Regions from separate parts of the Comamonas sp. HJ-2 genome, predicted to be linked through region 1. Evidence: predicted binding sites of a transcription regulator. Region 1 holds the regulator's gene; the other holds the start of a gene.

What was found. The regulator sigma-54, encoded in region 1, starts transcription at its own class of promoters, with help from an activator protein. The targets are predictions, from matches to a motif close to TGGCANGNAANCTGCTTT.
Region 2: the regulator sigma-54 is predicted to act here: its motif matches at 3,038-3,055, upstream of hmpA (NO-inducible flavohemoprotein).

The regions. Positions count from the first base shown of each region.
Region 1 is NZ_JBSIFD010000022.1:5,065-19,728, reverse strand. It holds gene ACWGXF_RS17805 (THUMP domain-containing class I SAM-dependent RNA methyltransferase) at 1-690, opposite strand, end outside; gene ACWGXF_RS17800 (tRNA-binding protein) at 870-1,208, shown strand; gene ACWGXF_RS17795 (DUF711 family protein) at 1,266-2,498, shown strand; gene ACWGXF_RS17790 (aspartyl/asparaginyl beta-hydroxylase domain-containing protein) at 2,634-3,554, shown strand; gene ACWGXF_RS17785 (RNA polymerase factor sigma-54) at 3,744-5,345, opposite strand; gene lptB (LPS export ABC transporter ATP-binding protein) at 5,491-6,273, opposite strand; gene lptA (lipopolysaccharide transport periplasmic protein LptA) at 6,270-6,926, opposite strand; gene ACWGXF_RS17770 (thiol:disulfide interchange protein DsbA/DsbL) at 7,057-7,707, opposite strand; gene ACWGXF_RS17765 (SPOR domain-containing protein) at 7,867-8,568, opposite strand; gene argS (arginine--tRNA ligase) at 8,670-10,379, opposite strand; gene ACWGXF_RS17755 (DUF2214 family protein) at 10,758-11,204, opposite strand; gene ACWGXF_RS17750 (LysR family transcriptional regulator) at 11,289-12,224, opposite strand; gene ACWGXF_RS17745 (sensor histidine kinase) at 12,613-13,806, shown strand; gene ACWGXF_RS17740 (response regulator transcription factor) at 13,819-14,505, shown strand; gene ACWGXF_RS17735 (hypothetical protein) at 14,570-14,664, opposite strand, start outside.
Region 2 is NZ_JBSIFD010000012.1:157,732-162,556, forward strand. It holds gene ACWGXF_RS11835 (DUF445 domain-containing protein) at 1-1,220, opposite strand, end outside; gene ACWGXF_RS11840 (DUF3297 family protein) at 1,373-1,618, shown strand; gene hmpA (NO-inducible flavohemoprotein) at 1,811-2,989, opposite strand; gene norR (nitric oxide reductase transcriptional regulator NorR) at 3,149-4,735, shown strand; gene ACWGXF_RS11855 (FKBP-type peptidyl-prolyl cis-trans isomerase) at 4,736-4,825, opposite strand, start outside.

The sequences.
Region 1 (14,664 bases):
ACGCAGAATGCCGGCCGGAATCCTGCGCGCGATCTGCGCGGCCTCGATCACCAGGGTACCGCTGCCGCAGCAGGGGTCGTACAGCGGCTGGGGATTGTCGCCATGCGGGTTCCAGCCCGAGGCAGCAATCATGGCCGCGGCCAGGGTTTCCTTGAGCGGGGCATCGCCCTTGTCCTCGCGCCAGCCGCGCTTGAACAGCGCCTCGCCCGAGGTGTCGATATAGATGGTGGCGCCGTCGGTCGTCAGGTGCAGATGTACGCGCACATCGGGGTAGTGGGTCTCCACGCTGGGACGCACGCCGTTGCGCTTGGCGCGAAAACGGTCGGCGATCGCGTCCTTGACCTTGAGCGCCGCAAAGTTCAGGCTGGTCAGCGGGCTGTGCTGGGCCGTGACCTCGATCTTGAAGGTTTCCTTGGGCGTGAACCAGATCTCCCAGGCCACCTCGCTGGCGGCACGGTACAGATCGTTCTCGCTGCGGTACATGGTGTGCGACAGCTCGATCAGCACGCGCTGGGCCAGACGGCTGTGCAGATTGAGCAGCATGGCATCGCGCCACATGCCGCGCAGCATGACGCCGCCCCGGCCCACGAGCAGATCCTGCCCGCTGGCGCCGGTGATGGCGTGGACCTCGTCGGCCAGAAAGCCCTCGACGCCGGCGGCGCAGGGCAGAAACAAATGCAGTTGGTTCATAGAAATCAGTGCGCGCCAGCAACGGCGCAGGCGCCGGACGCTCACGGGAGCCTGTTGTGCGCTTTACAGGGCATAAGCATACGCGCTAGGCCTTTTCCGGTGCCCGCGCACGACAAGCGTTGCTCTACAGATGCTCGCAGGACCCAAGGCATGATGCCAGGCCAAGGAGCAATGACGACATGGAAGAAATCAGCTGGAACGACTTTATGAAGGTGGAGCTGCGCGTGGGCCGCGTGCTGCAGGCCGAGGTATTTGCCGAGGCCCGCAAACCCGCCTACAAGCTGCTGGTGGACCTGGGTCCCGAGCTGGGCCAGCGCAAGTCCAGCGCGCAGATCACGGCACACTACCGGCCCGAGGAGCTGATAGGACGGCTGGTGGTGGCCGTGGTCAACTTTCCGAAGAAGCAGATTGGTCCCTTGATGAGCGAATGTCTTGTGACCGGTTTTCACGATGCCACGGGAGCTGTGGCCCTGTGCGTGCCCGACAAGCAGGTGCCGCTGGGCACGCGCCTGCTGTGATCGGCGTATTCAGAGGCAAAATGGCCGCCAGCCATTCTCCCGCCTACGGATACTGCTATGAATATCAGCTTCAACCCGCTGGTGCGCGTGCGCACCGTCACCGCCTTTGTCAACCTGAGCGCCGATGAGGCACAGTGGCAGGCCGGCCTGACCCAGGCCAAGCAGCAATGCGATGCCGTGGCCGATGCCATCGAGGCCCAGGGCTATCAGGTGCAGTCCATCCGCATTGTGAGTAACCCGTACGGAGAATACCTGGACGTCAGCGGCATAGACAGCGCCCTTGCCGGCCTGCAGCGCATTGCCGAAACGCTCAAGGCCATCAACACCGGCAAACGCCGCATCCGCTTTGCCGTGGGCGAGGCGCGCAATGCGCAGGAAGTGGCCCTGCTGCCGCAGCTGATTGCCGCCTATGGCGACCTGTGCAACGCCTGCGTGAATATCGATCTGGATGAACATGGCTTTCTGCAGACCGGCTTGCTGGCCAGCAGCGTGCAGGCAATTCAGCAGATCGCGTGCACCACGCCGCGCGGCGAAGGCAATTTCAACTTCACGGTCAACTTCAACTGCGCGCCCGGCATTCCCTATTTCCCGGCCAGCTACCACCGCGGCCAGCACCACGGCGCCCTGGTGCTGGGTCTGGAAACGCCAGACCTCATGGTGGCGGAACTGCAGAAGCTGCAGCAGCAGCGCCTGCAGCTCGATCACGCGGCGTGGTTCAGGCTCGCATTCGAGCGCCTGAGCCAGGCCCTGAACGAGCATGCCACTGCCATCCAGCGCTGTGCCGACGGCGTGAAACTGGCCGAGGGCTGGCATATCGCGGGCATGGACACCTCGGCCGCGCCGTCCAAATCCTGCGCCTCCATGGTCGATGTCTACCAACTGCTGGGCGTGCCCTGTTTCGGCGCCAGCGGCACGGTGGAAGCCTCGGCCCTGCTGACCCGCGTCTTCAAATCGGTCAACGGCGTGACACAGATCGGTTTCAGCGGCCTGATGCTGGCCGTGACCGAGGACCAAGGCCTGGCCCAGGCCAGTCTGAATGACGAGTTCGATATCCGCGCCCTGCTGACCTACAGCAGCGTCTGCGGCATCGGCCTCGATACCGTGCCGGTGCCGGGCGACAGCAGCGCCGAGCAGATCGCCGCCGTCATGCGCGATACAGGCACCATGGCGTTTCGCCTCAACAAGCCGCTGACGGTGCGCCTGTTCCCCGTACCGGGCCTCAAAGCCGGCGACAGAACAGCCTTCGAGAGCGCCGACCTTTGCAACTGCGCCGTGCTGGCCCTGCCTTGAGTATCTGATCCCGACCGGCTGCTGCGCTTGGCCGTCAAGCGCCGGCAGCTATTGCTTTTGATATTCCCCTACCCCGGTTCTGTTTGACCTGCCCCCATGGTGGCCGCCGGGGTGCCCCCGGTAAAATTGGTCCTTATGGCAAAAATTATCGTTCTGGCACTGGTGCTGCTCTTCTTTGGCTGCGGGCTGTACATGCATCTGCGCGGCAAGGTGCGCCACAAGGTGGTCAAGCAATTGTTTGACCACTCCACGTTCACAGCGCCGTTCAACGTCTTCATGCTGATGTTCAGCAAGGTGCCGCGCACGCCCTATCTGCCCACCAGCACCTTCCCCGAGCTGGCGCCGCTGCAGGCCAACTGGCGCGAGATCCGCGAGGAAGCCGTCAATCTGCAAAAGAACATGCAGATCAAGGCCGCAGCCAACAACGACGACGCAGGCTTCAACTCCTTCTTCAAGACCGGCTGGAAGCGCTTCTACCTCAAGTGGTACGGCGACGCCCACCCTTCGGCCATGGAGTTGTGCCCCAAGACCACGGCCCTGGTGAAATCGATTCCCAGCGTCAAGGCCGCCATGTTTGCCGAGCTGCCGCCCGGCGCCAAGCTCAATCTGCACCGCGACCCCTATGCGGGCTCGCTGCGCTATCACCTGGCCGTGCTGGCGCCCAACGACGACCGCTGCATGATCGAGGTCGACGGCCAGCCCTATAGCTGGCGCGAAGGCGAAGGCGTGATCTTCGACGAGACCTTTATGCACTGGGCCGAGAACCGCTCGGAAGGCAATCGCATCGTGCTGTTCTGCGATGTGGAGCGCCCCATGACCAATGGCTTTGCCCAGTGGCTCAATCACTGGCTGGGCAAGAACGTGGTGGCCGCCGCCAGCTCGCCCAACAACGAGGGCGATCCGCGCGGCATGATCAGCAAGCTGTTCAAGATCTCGTTCTATGCGGGCAAGTACCGCCGTGCCTTCCGCGACTGGAATCCGACCTTCTACAAGATCCTCAAGTTCGGCCTGATGATCGGCGTGCTGGTCTGGTTTATCTGGTGGTTGGTTTCTTGATAACCCCCTGAGGCGCTACGCGCCTTCCCCTGGCCGGGCGCCCCCAAGGGGGACGGCAGCATCGCCGCAAGGGCGGCTCTTGCTCGCTGCCCCTTGCTTGAGGAATGCCTTATCAAGGCTCCCGCCCTAAATACAGAACAAGAAAGCCGCTGTGCGATGCATCAGCGGCTTTCTTGTTTCTGCGGTGCCCTACAGCGCCTTGCGCAGCGTGGTCGTCGGTATCTTGAGCTGCTCGCGGTATTTGGCGACGGTGCGGCGCGCGCACTCGATGCCCTGCTCCTTGAGCATATCGGCCAGCTTGGCGTCCGACAGCGGCTTTCTGGCATCTTCGGCATCGACAAACTGCTTGATCAGCGCACGCACGGCCGTGCTGGAAGCACTGCCGCCGGTTTCCGTGCCCAGGCCCGAACCGAAGAAATACTTGAGCTCGAAGGTACCCTGGGGCGTGGCCATGTACTTGGCCGTGGTCACGCGGCTGATGGTGGACTCGTGCAGGCCCAGGGTGTCGGCGATATCGCGCAGCACCAGCGGGCGCATGGCCAGCTCGCCATGCACAAAGAAGTTCTTCTGCCGCTCCACGATGGCTTCGGAAACACGCAAGATGGTGTCGAAGCGCTGCTGGATGTTCTTGATGAACCAGCGCGCCTCCTGCAGTTGCTGCTGCAGCGCCGCATGGCCGTCGCTGTTCTTGTGGCGGCGCAGCACGCTGGCATAGATGTCGTGCACGCGCAGACGCGGCATGACCTCGGGGTTGAGCTGCACGGAGAAGTCCACCCGGCCCGAGCCGGACCGCACCGGGCGCACGATGACATCGGGCACCACGATATGGCGTTCCACGTCGACAAAGCGGCGCCCCGGACGCGGCTCCAGCCTGGCGATCAGGGCCATGGCTTCGCGCAGTTGCTCCTCTCGCGCACCGCACAGGCTGGTGAGCTTGCGCAGATCGCGCCGCGCCAGCAGGTCCATGGGCTGGGCACAGATGGCCTGCGCCAGCAGCAGCCGGCTCATATGCGCCTCGGTCGTGCCCTCGTCCTCGGCCGTGCGGATCAGATCGCGCAGCTGCAGCTGCAGGCACTCGGCCAGATCGCGCGCGCCCACACCCACGGGCTCCAGGCTTTGCAGCAGCTTCAGCGCAATGGCAAAGTGCTGCTCCAGCTCCTCGCGCTCCTCCAAGTCGTCGCCAGCCAGGCTCTGCGCCAACTCCTGCAGGGAATCCTCGAGATAGCCGTCGTCGCTGAGCGACTCGATGAGAAAGCGCAGTGCAGCCATGTCCGCCGCACCAAGATGCAGGCTCAGCGCCTGACGGTGCAGAAAGTCGGTCAGGCTCTGGTGCTCGCGCGCCAGATCGATGGCATCGGTTTCGTCATCGCCGTCGCGGTTGCGCGTGGAGCTGCTGGCCGAGGGCGTATCCCACTCGCTGCTGGATTCGCCGCCCCATTCCCCGTCCTGGCCGTCCATGCCGTCGGCCTCCCAGTTCAGCGTTTCCGGGGTTTCGGGGTTTGATGTCTCCGCTACCGTTTCAGTAGCTTGTTGCGCTTGCGATGCATCTCTTTCAGCATGAATACCATCTGAAGTGCTGTATTCACTGGCGCTAGCAGCTACATCTACAGGAGCATCCCCCGCAGTTTCTGCCTCATCGCCCGCACGTTCCAGAAAAGGGTTGTCGACCAGCATCTGCTCGACTTCCTGCGCCAGCTCCAGGGTGGAGAGCTGCAGCAGCTGAATGGATTGCTGCAGCTGCGGCGTAAGCGATAAATGCTGCGAAACGCGTAGCGAGAGACCTGGCTTCATCGAGGCGCGGCTCCCAGACAATCATCGCAAACGCGCGCAGTGCTATGGACTTGCCGCCGGGCCGCCCCAGGGCAAACCCCGGCGCAGCCGGTCAGGGCCCCTTCCGGGGACAGCGACCACACAAAGTGAGGGAGCGTGGGGGTCATCACATTCTGAAATGTTCGCCCAGATAGACGCGGCGCACATCGGCGTTCTCCACGATCTCCTCGGGCGTGCCTTCGGCCAGCACATGGCCGTCGCTGATGATGAAGGCGTGGTCGCAGATGCCGAGCGTCTCGCGCACATTGTGGTCGGTGATCAGCACGCCGATGCCGCGCTCCTTGAGGAAGCCGATGATGCGCTGGATCTCGATCACCGCGATCGGGTCGATGCCGGCAAACGGCTCGTCAAGCAGAATGAAGCGCGGTTGCGTGGCCAGGGCGCGGGCAATTTCCACGCGACGGCGCTCACCGCCGGACAGCGCCAGCGCCGGCGACTGGCGCAGATGCTCCACGCGCAGCTCCTGCAGCAGGCCCGTGAGGCGCTTTTCGATCTCGTCGCGCGTCAGCGTCTTGCCCTGCTCGTCCTTTTGCAGCTCCAGCACGGCGCGCACATTGTCTTCCACGCTGAGCTTGCGAAAGATGGAGGCTTCCTGAGGCAGATAGGACAGGCCCAGGCGCGAACGCTGGTGAATCGGCATGCCGCCCACCGGCTGGCCGTCGATGAAGATCTCGCCGCCGTCGCTGCGCACCAGGCCCACGATCATGTAGAACGATGTGGTCTTGCCTGCACCGTTGGGGCCGAGCAAACCGACCACCTCGCCTTTTTGCACGGACAGGGACACATCCTTGACCACCTTGCGGCTGCCGTAGGACTTGGCCAGATGCTTGGCCTCCAGGCGGCTGTCGGACTCGCCGCTGCGGCTGCTGGAGAAAGTCGGCTCGCTCATTTCTTCTCGTCGGCTTTCTCACCGCCCAGCGTCATGCTCTGGCGCAGCTGCGTGGCAGGTGTTGCAGGCTTGGGCTGTGCTCCCGGCGTGCCGTCCTTGGGCGCCATGATGGCGCGCACACGGCCACCCTGTCCCACGGAGGAGCTCGGCAGGCCGCCGCTGGTCTTCTGGCCATCGACGGTATAGACGTCGGTGATGTTGTTGTAGACGATGATGGAGCCCGTGACCTGATCGCTGAGCTGACCGCCACGGTAGCGGCGCATCTCGCCACGACGGATGAACTTGACGATATCGGCCTTGCCGTCGTACTCGATGACTTCGCCTTCGCCCTCGATGAACTCCTCGGGCTGACCGGCCACGGTATCGCGCTTCTGACGGAAGAACGCTCGCTTGCCGGCCTCGGCCTTGATCACACCGTACTGATAGCCCTCGGCGTCCTGCCGCACATCGAGCTGAGCACCGCGCAGCACGATGGAGCCCTTGGTCATCACCACATTGCCAGTAAAGACACTGGTCTGCTGCAGCTCGTCATGACGCAACGCATCCGCCTCGATATTCATGGGCTTGGCGCTGTCGGCTTTTTCGGCATGGACAATGCCGGTCGCTGCTGCCAGGGCGCAGGCCAGCGCAAGAGGTAGGAGTGTTTTTTTCATGGAAGGCACGTTTCTTGCATCCATTGTAGTCATTCCCTTTTTGCAACTTGCGTAAAAAACACCCACAAAAAAGCCCGCACGGCGGCGGGCTTGTTGGGCGTCAAACGTCACTGACGTCTGCTGGCTGATCTCAGGCCTTGCGACTGGAGGCGACCAGCGCATTGACCACGCGCAGCACATTGTCCATATTGCCGGCCTTGGTGCCGTCCGTGTAGTAGCGGCCGGCCACACCCATGGCGGGCACGCCTTCCACGTCATATTCGTTTTGCAGCTGAGCGGCCTTGCGCGCCTGATTGGCCACGGTGAAGGAGTTGTAGACCTCCTTGAACTTGGCCAGATCCACGCCCTGCTTGCCGACCCAGTCAAAGATGGCGTCGTCGGTCTTGAGCAGATTGCGATCCACGTGGATGGTGCGGAACACCTTGGCGTGCAGCTGGGGCAGCAGGTTCATGCCCTCCAGAGCGTAGTACAGCTTTTGCTGAGGCACGAAAGAGGCATTGAAGGCCACGGGCACGCGGCGCACCGCCACATCGGCAGGCTGGCTCTTTGCCCAGGCTTCGAACTGGGGCTCGAAGGCATTGCAATGCGGGCAGCTGTACCAGAAGAACTCGACCACCTCGACCTTGCCGGCCGGCGCGCTCACGCTGGCGGGCTTGCCCAGCTTGATGTAGTCCTTGCCTTCCTTGGGCGCAGCGCCCTGGGCCCAGCTGGAGGAGGCACCCAGACTCAGGGCACCGGCAGCAGCTGCCGAGGCAGCCAGAGAGAATTCGCGACGTTTCATCTAAACAAACTCCTGTATCAGGTCTGCAGTATCAGAGCCAACAGGCCCAAAAAAGTTCAGCTTTGTCAAAACTACCAATGGCACAAGCCAGAGGCCTCAAGCAAGGGCCGCCCCGCAGCTACGCTGCAGTCCCCGGCGCGCAGCGCCTCAGGGGTCTTGTTATCTGGCCGCGCGCACCAGAGTCGAGTCCACGCCCGCACCGTCGAGCTTGCCCTTGAGCTGCTCGGCGTCGTCACGCTTGCTGAACGGCCCCACGCGCACGCGGAAAACGGTGATGCCGTTCTGCTCACGCTCGCTGATGCGCGACTCCCAGCCCAGCATGGCCAGCTTGGCACGCTGCGCTTCCGCTTCGCTCTGGCCGCGGAAAGCACCGGCCTGCACAAAGTAGTTGAACGCAGAGTCCGAAGAAGATGCCGTTTGCGCGGCCGCCTTTTCCTTGTCTGCACGCGCCTTGTCTGCCTTGTCGGCGGCGGCGGAGCGCTCCTTGACCAGATCACCCAGCGGATCACCCGATGCAGGCTTGGCAGGCTTCTCCGGCGTAGAGGGCGGCGGCGTGGTGACTCCGCCGGTTGCAGTAGGTTGTACCGCAGGCGTGGGCGGCGACACCGTCACGTCGCTCGGAGGAACTGGTGGTGTCACCGGGGGCGGTGCAGGCTGGCGGCTCTGCAGCGGTGCGTTGGGGTCCCAGTTCTTGTTGCGCTCGGCCTCGGCCGCATCGCGCTGAGTGTTGTTTCCACCCTTGTTGAGGAAGGGCACCGGCACCTTGGTCACATAGATGGCCACGGCCAGGGCCGCAGCCAGACCGATGACCATGCCAAAGATAAGCCCCAGAATGGTTCCACCGCGTTGCTGGTTCTTCATATCAGTCGCTTAACGCTTTCTGCTTCAGTTATTCCATTCTCAGATCCATCGACCCCTGACAGGCAAGGCCGGCAAGGTGATCGATGGACAGGAAACTGGGATTACATGCGCTCGGGTGCGCTCACACCCAGCACCGCCAGACCATTGTGCAACACCTGGGCCGTGGCAGCGACCAGGGCCAGACGTGCGAGCTTGACCTTTTCGTCGTCCACCAGAATGCGCTCTGCGTCGTAGTAGCTGTGATAGCTGGAGGCCAGATCGCGCAGATAGAAGGTCACGTCGTGCGGTGCGTTGCCTTCGGCAGCAGCAGTCAGCATCTCGGGGTACTTGGCCAGCAGCAGCATCAGCGCCTGGGCCTGCGGGCCTTCCAGAGCGGACAGGTCCACATCCTTGAGTGCCGCCAGGCCTGCACCACCGGCCTCCTGCCAGGCACGCAGCACGGACTGGATGCGCGCATGGGCATACTGCACGTAGTACACGGGGTTGTCGTTGTTCTGGGCCACGGCCAGATCCACGTCGAAGGTGTACTCGGTGTCGGGCTTGCGCGAGAGCAGGAAGAAGCGCACGGCATCCTTGCTGGTCCACTCGATCAGATCGCGCAGCGTGACGTAGGAGCCGGCGCGCTTGCTGATCTTGACCTCTTCGCCGTTGCGCACCACGCGCACCATGGTGTGCAGCACGTAGTCGGGGTAGCCCTCGGGGATGCCCACATCGGCAGCCTGCAGGCCGGCGCGCACGCGGGCAATGGTGCCGTGGTGGTCCGTACCCTGAATGTTCACCACCTTGGTGAAGCCGCGCTTGAACTTCTGGATGTGATAGGCCACATCGGGCACAAAGTAGGTGTAGCCGCCGTCAGTCTTGCGCATCACGCGGTCTTTGTCGTCGCCGTAGTCGGTGGACCTGAGCCACAGCGCGCCGTCCTGCTCATAAGTCTTGCCGTTGGCGATCAGGCGGTTGACCGTCGCCTCGACATGACCGTTTTCATAGAGGCTGGACTCGAGGTAGTACTCGTCGAACTTGAGGTTGAAGGCCTGCAGGTCCTTGTCCTGCTCGTTGCGCAGATAGGCCACGGCGAACTGGCGGATGTTGTCGTAATCCTCGACATCGCCGTTGGCGGTGAACTCGCGGTCATCGGCCTTGATGGTTTCCTTGGCCAGGAAAGCCTTGGCGATGTCGGCAATGTAGTCGCCGTTGTAGAAATTCTTGGCCAGCGGGTTTTCGCTGTCGGTGGGCCAGCATTCGTCACCAGGCTTGAAGCCCTTGGCGCGCAGCTGGGTGCTCTTGGTCAGGGTGTCGATCTGCACGCCCGCGTCGTTGTAATAGAACTCGCGGTGAACCTTCCAGCCCTGGGTGGAATAGAGGTTGCTGATGGCGTCGCCGATCGCAGCCTGGCGGCCATGGCCCACATGCAGAGGGCCGGTGGGGTTGGCGGAGACGAACTCGACGAGGATGTTTTCACCGCGATCGGCCTGGTAGCCGAACTTCTGGGCTTGCGCCAGCACTTCGCGCACCACCTCCTGCTTGGCAGCAGGCTTGAGGCGGATGTTGAGAAAGCCCGGACCCGCGATCTCGATCGCATCCACCCACTGCTGGAAGGCGGTTGTAGCCTCCAGCGCGGTCTTGAGCTGCTCGCCCAGGGCGCGCGGGTTGGCCTTCAGAGGCTTGGCCAGCTGCATGGCCGCCGTGCAGGCGAAATCGCCATGGGCTGCCACTTTGGGGTTTTCAAACGCAGCGCGTGCGCCGGCGCCGGGCGAGAGTGTTTCGAGCTCAGCAGCCAGGGCTGCGAGCAATTCCTGTTTGACGGAGAGCATCGCGGGATTTTACGTGCCGGATTCAAGTCCTGCCGAATCGCTGGCGCCACACCCTTGTTCCAGGGCCGGTTCACAGGCTGCAGGGCGGTATCCGCATGTTTCGGCGGCCACACCCGGTCATTGCGCAAATGGAAGTCATTCTCGCTTGAACCCCGAATGCAGGCCATGCCCACGTTCAGCGGCGAGTTCAGCCGCAGGTGGAGCCTGTTTGCCGGCTACACCTTCAACCGCAACACCTGCGAGCGCGACATCAACCACCAGGATCTGGCATCAATACCTACACGCCCAAGCACATATTGCGCCTCTGGACCACCTACCGCAGACATGAAAAAGGCCGCTTTGCAGCGGCCTTTGTCTTTTGTAGGGTCTGGGGGCAGATTACATGCCGCGCGCCCAGAAGATGGCAACCACGGCGATCACCGGCACCACATGGCCCTGCCACATCACCCATTTGCGGGTCTGCTTGATTTCCTCGGGCGGCGGCAGCTGACCGCTTGCATCCAGCGTCTTCTTCCAGCGGCGGAAGGTCAGCGTGGGCTTGAGCGAAAGCAAAAAGGCGATGACGAACAGCGTCATCTTGAGATGGAACAGCGGCGAGGCCGTATAGGCCCCCATGCCCTTGACGCACCAGAGCAGGCGCGCAATACCGGTCAGCAGCAGGACGATGGCGGCAATGCCGTAAATCATGTCCAGCCTGGCCAGGCGCTGCACCACGGCGGCATTCATCCATTCCATACGGCACAGGGCGGCCTGGCTGGTCAGAAACACCACCAGGGTCAGGATCGCCAGCAGATGTGCGCTGGCAAGAACAGCTTCAAAGGTCATGGCTTCACAGTAGAAAAAAGGACGGGTTCAGCGGCCTGTATCAGGCCACGGCGACCGGTCCATTGTCTACCGTTTCAGGCCCGCTCAGATATCCACGCCAAGACGAAAGAAGTCCGGCTGGTTGTAGTGGTGCTTGAGGTAGTCGATCCACATGCGCACGCGCAGTGGCATGTGCTTGCGCTGGGGGAAGACCACGAAGATGCCGTTGGGCGGCGCGGCAAACTCTTCCAGCACAGGCACGAGGCGACCGGCGGCGATCTCGGCCTCCACCTCCCAGGTGCTGCGCCAGGCAATGCCCCAGCCCCCCAGGCACCAGTCGTGCAGCACCTGACCATCGGAGCAGTCCAGCGGGCCACCCGGCTTGAAGTGCACGACCTCGCTGGTGCCGCTTTCGGGATGCGGGATACGGAAGGCCCAGCCCCGCGTCTGCGAGGCGTCGGACGACAGCGTCAGACAGTCATGCTGGGTCAGTTCGCTGGGGTGCTTGGGCGTGCCACGGCGCTCCAGATAGCCGGGCGTGGCCACGCACAGGCGGCGGTTGTCGGCAATGCGCACGCTGACCAGGGCCGAGTCCGGCAGATCCCCCACGCGCACCGCGCAATCGAAGCCCTCGCCCGCCAGATCGACCACGCGGTCGCTGAGGTTCAGCGAGATGGTGACATCGGGGTGCAGGTCGCGAAAACGCGGCACCAGCGGCGCCACATGGCGGCGCCCGAAACCGGCAGGCGCCGTGATGCGCAGATGGCCCGTGGCCTTGACACCGCCGGCCGACACACTGGCCTCGGCATTGCACACATCGGAGAGCAGGCGCTGGCAATCTTCCAGGAAGGCGCTGCCTTCGTGGGTCAGCGAGATGCGGCGCGTGGTGCGCACCATGAGCTTGACGCCCAGATGCTCTTCCAAAGCATCCAGACGGCGCCCCATGATGGCGGGCGCCACACCTTCGGCCTTGGCGGCAGCCGTCAAGCTGCCCCTGGTCGCTACCGATACAAAAGACTCAAATGCCTTGAGTTTGTCCATGACCGCTGCTCCTGTCTGGTCCGTGTTGTCTCCTGCTGCGGTAGCGTGCACTATTAATACAAGAGCACATACCGCACAAGCAGTCTTGATTTCTCAAATGTTTTTATCGAAAGTTCTTTAAACAAGAGCGCTGACTGCCATCACTATAAAAGTCATCAATCAGCGCTGCATGCCTGTCCCGCATGCGACTTCATTGCGATATATCTTACTTAGAAGTCACAAGTTGCCAGTGAATCTTTGATGTTTATATATGTTTATATCAAAATTTACCGTTTTCCCTGAGGCAGGAATATCGCTTATTCGCCGGCGCCATGAGCTCTTGGGCAGAGCCAGGCGTTAAACCTATGATTTGCAAAACACATTTACAAATCCGCTGCCGCCCGCCGTCATGAGCTTTTCACCCGTTTCTGCCGCCCATCTGGCCGATCTGCTGGGCCGCTCCGGCCAGGGCTGTGCGCTCTGGAATGCCGAAGGGCTGCTGCTCATGGCCACTCCCGCCTGGTGCCAATGGCTGGATATGCCAGAGGACGCAAGTCCCATCGGCCAGCCGCTGCAGGGTCTGCTGCCAGCCCAGATCTGGCAAGTCCACGGCCCGCGCTTTACCGCCGCCGCCCAGGGCTTGCACCAGGAATATGACGACATACGGCCCGGTGATTCCGGTTCTCAGCACCACCGCCGCATACAGCTCACGCCCGGCTCAGCCGATGCCCAGGGGCGGCACGAGGTGCTGATGCAGCTCAGCGACATAGGACGTGAATATGCGTGTGGTGAAGTCATTGCACGCCAGCGCGAGCAGTTGCAGGCCTTGCACGAGCAACTGCGCAGCAGCCGCCAGGACGCGGGCGAGCTCGACAGGTTGCGTACCCTGCTGGACTGGCGCACGGCCATGCTGAGCGAACACAACGAAATGCTGCAGCTGCTCTCCCATGAAATCCGCCAGCCGCTGAACAATGCCTCCGCTGCCATGCAGGCCACGCTCAAGGCCATCGAAGATCTGCATCTGGCCGATGCCGCGCCCGCCGCCAGGGCCTTGCTGCGCGCCGAGCATGTGCTGCAGCAGGTGATAGGCACACTGGACAACACCCTGACCGCCGGCACGATTTTGGCCGCTGGCGGCAAGGCCGGAGCCTCCAGCGAAACCGATCTGCCGACCTTGATCAAGCTGGTGCTGCACGATATTGCGGCCGACCTGCGCCCGCGCATCGATGTGCAATGGCTGACCACGGCACGCACCGTACAGCTGCATCCGGCGCTGATGCGGCTGACGCTTCGCAATCTGCTCAACAACGCCCTGGCCTATGCGCCCGCAGATACCCGGGTGCAGCTGCGCATCTCCGAGTCCGACGAGCCGCTGGCGCTGATTCTGGAAGTCGTGGACCAGGGCCCCGGCATTTCCGAGGAGCTGCTCCCGCGTCTGTTCGAAAAAGGCTCGCGCGGCAACCACAGCCGCCCCGGGGCCGGCCTGGGCCTGTTCATCGTGCATTCGGTCTTGCAGTTGCACCAAGGTACAGTACAAGCTCTGCCGCACAGCCCGCATGGCACGATCATGCGCCTGGTCATTCCCCAAGGTCTTGCCGAATGAGGTCCGCCGCCCATGCTGCCTGCCACTCTTGCCCTGGTCGACGACGACACCGAGTACTGCGAATTTCTGGCCCAGCATCTGCGCGGCCAGGGCGTGGAGGTCACGGCATACAGCGACAGCAGCGACCTGCTGACCGACGACGCACCCTATCGCTTTGATTTCTATGTACTGGACCTGATGCTGCCCGGGGTGGCTGGCACCGAGCTGCTGCGCATCATCCGCAAGCGCAGCCAGGCCGGCGTGCTGATTGTCTCGGGGCGCCTGGGGCCCGAAGTATTTGCCGAGGTCATCAACGCCGGTGCAGATATGTATCTGACCAAGCCCGTGACCTTCGAGCAGGTGGAACTGGCCGTGCGCGCCGTGCACCGGCGCATCATGACCACGGCCCGGACGGCCACGGCCTGGAAGCTGGACAGCCGCCGCAGTCTGCTGACCGCCCCCGATGGCCAGAGCGTGGAGCTGGGCGCCACCGACCTGATGCTGATGGAGTGCTTTTTGCAGGCCCAGGGCGAAACCGTCAGCCGCGACCATATCCGCAGCCTGCTGGCCCATACCAGCGCAGCCGAGTCCGACAACAACCTGCACGCCACCATCTACCGCCTGCGCCGCCGCATCGAAAGGGCGACGCCCGTGGCCGTGCCGCTGCAGTCCCAGCAGAAAGTGGGCTACCAGTTCCGCGCCCCCTTGATCGCGGCCTGATCAATCCGGCGCGAAAAACAAGAACGGGCCTCCAGGCCCGTTGCGTGTCTTCAGTCCGGCTGAATCACATGACGAACTTGGACTCCACATCCGAAACCTTGCGCCTGGCCAGTGCCAGGTTGGCACGGCCGTTGTCCAGCACGTAGTAGATGAAGATGC
Region 2 (4,825 bases), on a different contig from region 1:
TACTGAAGATCCTTGCCGATATGCGCCTCGATCAGCGTGGCCAGTTGCTCGGCATCCCAGCGCTGCACCGTGTCGGCAATATGTCTGGCGATGAACTGCGAGACATCGGGAGCCAGCGTCGTCGCCCAGCGCTTGAGGCGCTCGTTCATGGAGTTGCGCAGCGCCTCGTCATGCGCGAGTGCCTGGCCCAGCCAGCGCCCCATCACGGCGGCACGCCGTGCCATGGCCGAGTTTTCGTCGGCCAGATCGCGCTCCAGCTTGGTGCGCCAGCCTGCCCATAGCTCGCGCAGATAGACGGCCAGCTTCTCGTCATGCAGCAGATAGTTGCGCAGTTTTTCTACCCTCTCGGCGTAGACCGGGTCGTTCTGCAGACCGTCGATCAGGCGCTGTATGGAGCTGTCGAAGGCCTCGCGCAGACGGTGGCCGGGGTTCTGGGCCACGTCCTGCAGCAGGCTGTCCAGAGCGCTGGCGATCAGACTGGCGCCCTTGTCGCTGAGCCAGTCCGTGGGCAGCATTTTTTCCTTGATCGGGTGCTCGCGCTTGAGCCAGACCACGATGGTCTGCGCAATCAGCACATGGGTCTGCTCCTGGCGCAGCACGCGGCTGATGCGCGCCAGCACATCGTCGAGCACCTCCTGATGGCGCCCGCCCGCCGTCAGCCCCGACAGCAGCGATGCCGCCGCGCGCGACAGATCCACATGCTGCATCACGGCCTTGAGCGACTGAGTCAGAAACTTCTCTACCTGCTTGTCCTGCACCATCTCCAGCGCGGCCAGCGCCAGCCGCGCCACCTGCCTGCCCAGCAGCTGGCTGTTGGCGGGAGCCGTCAGCCAGTCCGCCAGCGCCTGGGCGGGGTTGTTGCGCTCGATCAGCGCCACCAGCGAAGGCGCGTCGAGAAACTTATCGCGCACGAAAGTGGCCAGGTTGCGGCCTATGCGATCCTTGTTGCGCGGGATGATGGCCGTGTGCCGCCCCACCAGCGGCAGCGGAATATGGCGAAACAGCGCCGAGACCGCAAACCAGTCGGCCAGCGCCCCCACCATGGCGGCCTCGCAGATGGCCCGCAGGCACACCAGCCACAGCGGCACGGCCTGGCCCTCCAGTCCCCAGCGCGAGCCCGCCAGCGCCGTAGCGATGAAGCCGGCCGTCACCAGCAGCAGCAAAATCAGCGGCAGCCGCTTGGCGCGTTGCAGGGACAGGCGTTGTTCTTCGGTGAGCATGGCGCAAGCATAGGCGAGTCATGCCTGCTCGCCTATGCTTGCGGTACTGATGACGGCGCATTGCCTGTCATGCCCCATTGCGACAACAGGAGACAGGCTTTTGCAATTGCACCGAAAATAGCGCTCTTGTATTCCCTGACTCTCGAAAAATCATGACCGAAGCCACCCGCCCCGAACTGCCCGACCATCTGTCCGTTGACCCTCGCAGCCCCCACCATGTGGCCGCCGTGTTCGAGCACGACATCGGCATCCGCTTCAATGGCAAGGACCGCTTTGACGTCGAGGAATACTGCGTGAGCGAGGGCTGGGTCAAGGTGCCCGCCGGCAAGACCCTGGACCGAAAGGGCAAGCCCCTGCTGATCAAGCTCAAGGGTACGGTCGAAGCGTATTACCGTTGACCCCTGAGGCTCTTGCTCGATGTCTCTCACTTGGCAATCGCCTAATTCAAAGAGCAATTAGCCAAATCGCTGCCTCAATAAAGAGAGCTGCTTGCGCTGTATTTACATGGGTCTTGGATGCTTTCAGCAAAAAATCCATTAAAAACAAGCGCAGACAGCTCTTTTTTAATGAGCGCTCAGACGTTCAGATGATCAAGCCAGCGCTTCCGCAGGACCGAAGAACTCGTAGTGCACCTGGGCCTCGGGCACGCCCAGCTCGCGCAGCGACTGCTTGACACTGCGCATGAAGCCGCGCGGGCCCAGGAAGTAGACATCGGCATCGCGCGACTCGGGCAGCCACTGGGCCAGTCGGTCAGTGCTCAGCAGGCCCTGGGCATCGACCTCGTCGCCCGCATCCGCCTGGTCGTAGCAATAGCGGCGCGTGAGCTGCTCGTGGCTGCTAGCCAGCGCATCGATCTTCTCGCGGAAGGCATGCACGCCGCGATCGCGCGCGCAGTGGATGAAGGTGATCTCGCGCCCCGTGGGCAGCGCGGCCTGCAGCATGGGCAACGTGGGCGTGATGCCCACACCGCCGCTGATCAGCACCAGGGGCTTGGCATTGGCCTGCAAGGTGAAATGGCCGGCAGGCGGGAACAGCTCCAGCGTATCGCCCACGTGCAGCTGGTCGTGCAAATGGTTGGAGACCTTGCCGCCGGCCTCGCGCTTGACGCTGATGCGATAGCTCTTGCCGTTGGCAGGCGCCGACAGCGAGTAGTTGCGGCGCTGCTCCAGGCCGTCGACCACCACACGCAGGCCGATGTACTGGCCTGGCTGATGGGCAATCACCGCGCCGCCGTCCACGGGTTCCAGATAGAAGGACGTGATCTCGGCGCTTTCGGCCTCTTTGCGCACCAGCTTGAAGGCACGCGCACCACGCCAGCCGCCGTCGGTTGCCGCAGTCTGCTCGTACACCGCGCGCTCCGCACCGATCAGGATATCGGCCAGCTGCTGATAGGCGGCGGCCCAGGCGGCGATCACCTCATCCGTGGCGATCTCTGCCCCCAGCACCTCGCGAATGGCGCGCAGCAGGCAGGCACCGACGATGGGGTAATGCTCGGCCTGTACCTGCAGCGCCACATGCTTGTTGATGATTTGCGCAGGCAGATTGCCCAGGTTTTCCAGTCGGTCGATGTTCTTGGCATACATCAGCACGCTATGTGCCAATGCTCGCGGCTGAGCACCGCTTTGCTGGTGCGCCTGGTTGAACAGCGGGCGCACCTCGGGATACTCACCCAGCATGGTCTGGTAGAAATGCGTGATCAGGGCCTCGCCGCCGGTTTCCAGCAGCGGTACGGTGGCCTTGACGATCTCGCGTTGACGTTCGGTAAGCATGCAAATCTCCTGGTTGCTGCCTTGCCAGCTGCAAGGCTTGAGCGGATAAATGCAAACGGCGTGCCAGCAACAAGACCATTGCAGAACAATGGCTTGCAAAAACATGCGTCAATATGACATCTATCAATTGCTGTCTTATTGACACCATCCGATGTCGTTATGACAACATCTCACATTCTCAACGCCGTCAGCCCGCTGATCGCCGATCTGGCCCAGGACCTGTCCGAGCGCGAACGTCTGCGCCGTCTGCTTGCCGCACTGCGCAATCTGTTGCCCGCCGATGCCGTAGCCCTGCTGAAGCTCGAAGGCGAATGGCTGCGCCCCATGGCGATCGACGGCTTGATGCCGGACACGCTGGGCCGGCGCTTTCGCCTGGGCGAGCATCCGCGCTTTGCCCAGTTGCTGGCGGCCGGCCAGGCCATGCGCTTCGAACCCGACAGTCCCCTGCCCGATCCCTATGACGGGCTGGTGGCGCACAAAGGCCAGGCCATCAGCGAGCTGCATGTGCATGACTGCATGGGCTGCGTGCTGCAGCTGGGCGGCCTGCCCTGGGGTCTGCTGACGCTGGACGCACTGGAGCCGGGCCGGTTCGCCGACCCCGCGGCGCTGGCCATGCTGCAGGCCTTCAGCAATCTGGCCGCAGCCACCGTGGCCACGGCCGAGCGCGTGCACCAGCTGTCCCAGCTCGCGCGCGGCGCCACCGGCTCGGCCAGAGCGGCCGCGCCGCAGGAGCGCGGACTGCAGGGCGCAAGCCCTGTCATACGCCAGTTGCAGAAAGACATTGCCCTGGTTGCCGCCAGCGATCTTTGCGTGCTCGTCACCGGCGAAACCGGCACCGGCAAGGAACTGGTGGCCCAGGCAGTGCATGCGCAGTCGGGCCGTGCCGACAAGCCCATGATCAGCATCAACTGCGCGGCCCTGCCCGACAACCTGGTCGAGAGCGAGCTGTTCGGCCATGTGCGCGGGGCCTTCACGGGAGCACTGACCGAACGCAGCGGCAAGTTCGAGCAGGCGCATCAGGGCACGCTGTTCCTAGACGAGGTCGGCGAACTCTCGCTGCCCGTGCAGGCCAAGCTGCTGCGCGTGCTGCAAAGCGGCCAGCTGCAGCGCCTGGGCTCGGACCGGGAGCACCATGTGGATGTGCGCGTGATCGCCGCCACCAACCGCGACCTGGCTGCGGAAGTCGGCGCCGGGCGCATGCGCGCGGACTTCTATCACCGCCTCAATGTCTATCCGCTCGCCGTACCGCCGCTGCGCGAGCGCGACAGCGACGTGCTGCAGCTGGCGGGCTATTTCCTCGAGGAGAATCGATCCAGACTCAGGCTCGGCGGCCTGCGCCTGGATGCGGCCGCACAGGCGGCCCTGCTCAATCGCAGCTGGCCCGGCAATGTGCGCGAACTCGAGCACTGCATCAGCCGCGCCGTGCTCAGGGCCCTGAGCCGCAATGACGGCAGCGCCAGCCGCGCAGGAACCAGGCTGCGCATCGTGACCCTGGGACTTGCCGATCTCTGGGAGCGGGCCGAGGCGCCTGCCGCCGCACAGGCCACAGCATCCATGGACCCGGCCACCGCAGCGGCTGCGCCCGAGGCCGGTCTGCGCGCCACCGTCAGCGCCTATGAGCGCCAGCTGGTCAGCTCCAGCCTGGCCCGCCACCGGGGCAGTTGGGCCGCCGCAGCGCGCGAGCTGCAGCTCGATCGAGCCAATCTGCAGCGCCTGGCCAAGCGGCTTGAGATCGACAGGCCTTGATCAGCGGCCCTGGATGCCCAGCAGCTCCACATCGAAGTTCAGCGTGGCATTGGGGGGAACGGCACGGCCTGCACCACGGCTGCCATAGGC